2 regions of the Dyella sp. GSA-30 genome follow, and region 2 is predicted to be linked to the other one. Evidence: predicted binding sites of a transcription regulator. Region 2 holds the regulator's gene; the other holds the start of a gene.
What was found. Region 2 encodes sigma-54, which starts transcription at its own class of promoters, with help from an activator protein. Its sites were predicted from a motif close to TGGCACGNGCNTTGC; they were not measured.

Region 1 (3,367 bases), 1.4 Mb from region 2:
TCCCGGCGCAGGCCGGGACCCAGTGGCTTCGGTCTCCGGTTTTCGCGATAGAGCAGATGCTTATTGGCTCTCGCGATAATCGATCGCAAAGCCACTGGATCCCGGCCTGCGCCGGGATGACGATAGAAGAAACCGAGGTGGATGGAATGACCTCAGACCGCCGGTAATATCAAGACGCGAAGGAGCTCCCGTCATGTATTACCTCGACAATCTCATCCTCAACACGGACAGCTACAAGGCCAGCCACTGGCTGCAATACCCGCCTGGCACCGAGAAGACCTTCTTCTATGTCGAATCGCGCGGCGGCCAGTACGACAGCACGGTATTCTTCGGTTTGCAGGCGATCCTCAAGGAATACCTGAGCCGCACGGTGACTCACGACGATGTGGACGAAGCCTGCGATTTCTCCGCCGCCCATGGCGAGCCATTCAACGAAGCCGGCTGGCGCCGTATTGTCGATGTCCATGGCGGCAAGCTGCCCCTGCGTATTCGCGCGGTGCCCGAAGGCAGTGTGGTGCCGACGCATCAGGCGCTGGTGACGATCGAGTCGACCGACAACGAGGCGTTCTGGCTGCCTAGCTACCTGGAAACGCTACTGCTGCGCTTGTGGTACCCGGTAACCGTGGCAACCGTGAGCTGGCAGGTGAAGCAGATCATCAAGGGTTTCCTTGACCGGACCAGCGATGAGCCGGAAGCACAGTTGCCCTTCAAACTGCACGATTTCGGTGCGCGCGGTGTCTCCAGCCTGGAGTCGGCCGCGCTCGGTGGCATGGCACACCTGGTGAACTTTAAGGGCACGGATACCGTGTCTGGCGTGCTGGCTGCGCGACGCTACTATCACGAGGACATGGCCGGCTATTCGATTCCTGCAGCCGAACACAGCACGATCACCAGTTGGGGACGCGAGAACGAGGTCGAGGCGTATCGCAACATGCTTGCGCAGTTCGCCAAGCCAGGCAGCCTGGTCGCGGTGGTGTCAGACAGCTACGACATCTATCGCGCCATCAGCGAACACTGGGGTAAGACCTTGCGCGACGAGGTGATCGCCTCGGGCACCACGCTGGTCGTGCGCCCGGACTCGGGCGAGCCGGTCGAGGTGGTGCACAAGTGCATGACCCTGCTGGACGAAGCCTTCGGCAGTACGGTCAACGCCAGGGGCTACAAACTTCTCAAGCATGTGCGTCTGATCCAGGGTGACGGCGTCAATCCGACCAGTATTCGGGCGATCCTCGAGCGCATCACGGAGGCCGGCTACGCTGCCGACAACATTGCCTTCGGCATGGGCGGTGCGCTGCTGCAGCATATGAATCGCGACACCCAGAAATTCGCGCTGAAGTGTTCGGCCGCCCGCATCGACGGTCAGTGGGTCGACGTGTTCAAGGCGCCGGTCACCGATAGCGGCAAGACATCGCAGCGCGGCCGCCTCACCTTGCTGCGTCACCGCGAACACGGCACATACAAGACCGTGGCCGTACCCACGAATATCGATGACATCGATGAGCTGCCCTTACCGGCGGGTTGGGAACACGCCCTGGAAACCGTCTGGGAAAACGGCGAGCTGGTGCGCGATTGGCATTTCTCGGAAGTACGTACACGCAGCCAGCTGAGCAACCTGTCCTAATGGCTGTATTCGTGAACCTCTTCACATGTGAAGGCGAGCTCGTCCACATTTCGCGCACATCCGAACCCCCACGCTGACGTGCATATAGGCGCCTTTACATGGGGCGGCATCCAGTTTGCGCCGCCCACGTCTGCTCCGCCCATGCGTGAAGGGGTTTCCCATTGGCATAAAGCTTGCGTTCTGCCTGTTCCACACACATCACCTCCCGCGGTCTTTAGGCGGGACAGCGATCTGGAAGGGGCATGCAGACGGTTAACTGGAAACGCGCGCGGATAGCACTGGCCATCGTGCTGACGCTATACGGCATAAGTGACGCAGTTGGGGCCCAGGCGGGTGCCGACCGCGACAGTCTGCTTGCGCGTGCGCGCGCCGAACGCGATGCCGGTCATCGGCTGGAGGCTCTGTCGATTTGCCAGGACGTCCTGGCTCGCTGGCCGAACGACCGCGACGCGCGCGAGCTGAATGTGCGGCTGTTGTCGGATATCGGTGCGTCCATGCGCGCCCGCGAACTGGCGGTCCAGCTTGACCCGCCTCTGACTCCCCGCGACAGGGCCGACCTTCAGGCCGATGCCGCTTCGCGTGAAATCCGCTGGGCGAACGGTGAGCCGGCCGATCCGGGCCAACCCTATGCCGAAGCCGACCAGGCAGTGACCGAGGTGCGCCAGCTGGCTGACGATCCGGCGCAACCGGAAGAGGTGCGCCATCGTGCGCGCCTGGACTTGCTGGTCGCACTCGATCAAGCCGGTCGGCCGGATGAAGCCCTGGCCGTCTATGCACCCATGAAGCAGGCCAATCTGGCGCTGCCCGCCTATGTCGAGCGCGCCGTCGCCGACGCCATGTTGCAGAAACATCGTCCGCGCGAAGCCGCCGCCCTCTATGAGGACAGCATTCGCCAGGATCCGGGCCCGTACGACAGTGGCGAAACCGACCCGCGCATCGGCCTGATGTACGCCTATCTGGATGAAGGCGAAACCAGCAAAGCGTATGCTGTTATCGACAAACTGGCTGCGGACGAGCCGCAATGGCTACACGTTGCCGGCATCCGCGCGGGGATCCAGAACCCGCGCAAGGTCGATGCCGATCTGAACGCCGCGACCTTGCGCGAGTACGTCGGCATACCCGGTGAAGCCTACGATCGACTGAGTGCGCTCAGTGCCGAGGCGCCAGCCAATGCGCAACTACGCCGCGAGTTGGGTCTGGCCGAGCTGGCGCGTGGCTGGCCGCGTCGGGCCGAACAAACCCTGGCGATCGCCGGCACGCTGGACGAACGCGATGTCGGTGCGGACCTGGGCGAAGCCGAGGCGCATCGTGCCTTGAACGAATACGGCGATGTCGACGCGGATATCGCCCAGGCCCAGGCGCAGGCCGGCCGCAGCGGCCGCGTCATCAATGCGGCCGAGGCATGGGAGCGCCAGCGCGGCTGGCAGTTCGATATTTCGCACGACCAGGGCCGCGGCAGCTCGCCGGATTTTGGCGACCACGATCAGGAAACTCTGGCCACGCTGGCCAGCCCGTTGATCGACGATCACTGGCGGGTACTCGCCTTGGCGCGCATCGATTCGGCGGCGTTGCCCGAAGGCGATGTGCGCCGCGATCGGCTCGGCATCGGCCTGCGTGGTTACGCACGTGGGCTGGAGGTCTATGTACAGGCGCTGCCCTCAGTCGACAACTATGTCGGTCGCACCGCACTGGAAGCCGGCGCCAATTGGGCGATCAGCGATCATTGGTCGGTCGCCGCCGACTGGA
Region 2 (3,367 bases):
TTCGCGAAGGCGAGGTCGTCGGTCTGCTCGGCCCGAACGGCGCTGGCAAAACCACCTGCTTCTACATGATCGTCGGCCTGATCGAGGCCGATGCGGGCTTGATCAAGCTCGACAAACAGGACATCACCGGCCTGCCGATGCATGCCCGCGCCAAGCTGGGTATCGGCTATCTGCCGCAGGAAGCCTCGGTGTTCCGGCGCCTGACGGTGTCAGACAACATCATGGCGGTACTGGAATTGCGCGAAGGTCTGGATCAGCGCCAGCGCAATACCGAGCTGGAAAGCCTGCTCGATGAGCTGAAGATCGCGCACATCGCCGAACAGAAAGGCATCAGCCTGTCGGGCGGCGAACGCCGACGCGTGGAAATCGCCCGCGCATTGGCCGCGCAGCCGCGTTACATGCTGCTCGACGAACCGTTCGCCGGCGTCGATCCGATTTCGGTAGGCGAAATCCAGCGCATCGTCCGTCATCTGAAAGAGCGCGGCATCGGCGTGCTCATCACCGATCATAACGTTCGCGAAACACTCGGGATCTGTGACCGAGCCTACATTCTCAACGATGGCGAAGTGCTATCGCGTGGCACACCGGCACACATCCTGGCCGACGAGAAGGTACGTGAAGTCTATCTGGGCCGCGAATTCCGGTTGTAATCCGAATACCTGCCCGTTTTGCAGGTGCTCGTCATGACACGACGTTTTAACGTAACCCTGATCCAAATCACATTCGACTGTACGCTCTAGCCTCCCCTGGCGACTAGGGCTATGGTCGCACCCGTTTATAGGGGTTAGGATGACCCCAGTTCATCTTTTCCCGGCTGGCATGAAAACCGGACTGCAGTTTCGCCTCAATCAGCAACTTACGCTCACGCCTCAACTTCAACAGGCTATCCGCCTGCTGCAGCTGTCGCAGTTGGAGCTGGAGGCCGAGCTGCGCCAGATTGCCGAGAGCAATCCGCTGCTCGAGTTCTCCGAAGAATCCACCGACAACGAAAACGCCGAAGACGGCAGCTTCGAAAGCGCGGTCGAAGTACCGGTGCCGTCCAGCACCAAGAGCAGCGACGATAGCGGCCCGGGCGACGACGCCGAAGCGCCAGACTGGAGCGACGGCCCCGGCGATCAACCGATCGACTTTTCCAGCAGCGGCAGCGCCAGTTCCAGCCGTAGCAACGGCAATGGCGACGAAGACGGCTTCGAGCCGCAAAACGCCGCGCCGGAAACGTTGCACGAACACCTGATGTGGCAGCTGAATCTGACGCACATGACGCCGCGTCAACGCACCATCGCAACGGTGCTGATCGATGCGGTCAACGCCGACGGTTACCTCAGCGAAGGCCTGGAAGCCGTCGCTGCCGCCATTCCAGCCGATTTGAAGGCGAGCCTCGACGAAGTCGACGGCGTGCGCCGCCTGCTGCAGCGTTTTGATCCGACCGGCGTGGCGAGCCTGGACTTGCGCGATTGCCTGCGGGTGCAGCTGGAACAGTTCGACCCCGACACGCCGCATATCGAACTGGCGCTGCGTATCGTCGACAACGAACTCGAATTGCTCGCTCGCAACGACGTCAGCAAGCTGGCGCGCCGTCTGCGCGCCGAGCCGGAAGAGGTTTCCGCCGCGTCCATGCTGATCCGCAGCCTGGATCCGCGCCCTGGCGCGTCGATGGACCCGACACCGGTGGAATACGTTGCGCCCGACGTGTACGCACGCAAGGACGGCGGCCGCTGGCGCGTAAGCCTCAATCCCGATTGCCAGCCGCGCCTGGGCCTCAACCAGCACTATTGCAACATGATCGCGCAGGCCCGCGGCGAAGACGCCAGCTGGATGCGCGGGCAACTGCAAGAAGCGCGCTGGCTGATCAAGAGCCTGGAGTCGCGCGCGGAAACCTTGCTCAAGGTCGCCGAAGCCATCGTGCGGCGGCAGAGCGCCTTTCTCGACTACGGCCCCGAAGCGATGCACCCCCTGGTGCTGCGCGAAGTCGCCGAAGAAGTCGGCATGCACGAATCGACGATTTCCCGCGTGACCACGCGCAAATACATTCATACGCCGCGCGGAACGTTCGAACTCAAGCACTTTTTTTCCAGTGGTGTTTCCACCGAAGACGGCGGCAGCGCATCGGCCACGGCCATTCAGGCGATGCTGCGCAAACTCGTCGACGCGGAAGACACACGCAAACCTTTATCGGACCAGGCGATCGCCGAAGAATTGCGCCGCAAGGGCATTCAAGTGGCGCGTCGCACGGTTGCCAAATATCGGGAGGCCATGCGCATACCAAGTTCGAGCGAGCGCCAACGCGCCAATTGATCGGTACGTGAGAAATAAATTCGCGCTTGCGGGAACTTGATCGCGCCAGGAATGTTCCCAGCTTATGACTGATGGTGTTTCCTCGACACCCGAGGATGCATCCAACCCAAGCCGCGAAACGCGGCCAGCATCATGAGGAGGCGCAACATGCAATTCCAACTCAGCGGTCAGCAGATCGAAGTCACCCCGGCCCTGCGCGAGCACGCTACCGCCAAGCTCGACCGCCTTACCCGCCTCGACGAAAAGATATTGAGCCTCAATATCGTTCTCTCGGTCAGCAAGCTGCAGCAGAAAGCCGAAGGCAATCTATCGGTCAATGGCAGCGTGCTCCACGCCGAGGCCGTCGAATCAGACATGTATGCCTCCATCGATGTCCTGTTCGACAAGCTCACCGCGCAATTGCGCAAACACCGCGACAAGATCTGCGACAAGCACCAGCGTGAAGTGCGCGCTGAGCGGCAGTACGGTTGATCTTCTGGGGGCCGGCTAGGCCAAGAGCCCCCTCACCCCGCCCCTCTCCCCCCGGCAAAGCCAGGGGAGAGGGAGCAAAACCCGGTCCTCTCCCAGCCCATGCCTTGCGCCCCGGTATCTTTCGGGGCGCGTCCTTGTGCTGCAGGGCACAAATGGATCCAAACTGGCACAATATCGCCAGGTGCCGCTCGCGCGGCCAAAGGGACTCCGCTTGGACCGCCTCACCGCTCGACAACTCTACGATGGCGTACACGAACGCATGGCCTTGCGCTGGGTGTCGGGCATGCGTGGGGAAGCGCGCGTGCTCGAACATGGCGTCACGATCAGCCGACGCCCGTCGCTGATCGGTTACCTGAACGTCATTTACCCCAACAAGATCCAGATCATCGGCACGGAAGAGCTCAACTTCCTCGATGGGCTGGATTCGCGCCAGCGCTGGGAAGTGATCAACAAGATCGCCGCTTACCAGCCGGTAGCGATTATCGTGACCAAGGATCAGGCGATCCCGTCCGATCTGCGTGAAGTGGCCGAAGAGACCAATACGCCCTTGTGGATCAGCTCCAAGCGCGGCCACGAGCTGCTGACCTGGATGCAGTACTAC

Region 1: the regulator sigma-54 is predicted to act here: its motif matches at 1,784-1,798, upstream of pgaA (poly-beta-1,6 N-acetyl-D-glucosamine export porin PgaA).

What each region holds. Positions count from the first base shown of each region.
Region 1 covers NZ_AP027042.1:1,041,524-1,044,890, forward strand. Annotated here, with positions in the region: gene QMG46_RS04645 (nicotinate phosphoribosyltransferase) at 194-1,621, shown strand; gene pgaA (poly-beta-1,6 N-acetyl-D-glucosamine export porin PgaA) at 1,864-3,367, shown strand, end outside.
Region 2 covers NZ_AP027042.1:5,180,222-5,183,588, forward strand. Annotated here, with positions in the region: gene lptB (LPS export ABC transporter ATP-binding protein) at 1-650, shown strand, start outside; gene QMG46_RS22405 (RNA polymerase factor sigma-54) at 820-2,295, shown strand; gene raiA (ribosome hibernation-promoting factor, HPF/YfiA family) at 2,443-2,766, shown strand; gene hprK (HPr(Ser) kinase/phosphatase) at 3,026-3,367, shown strand, end outside.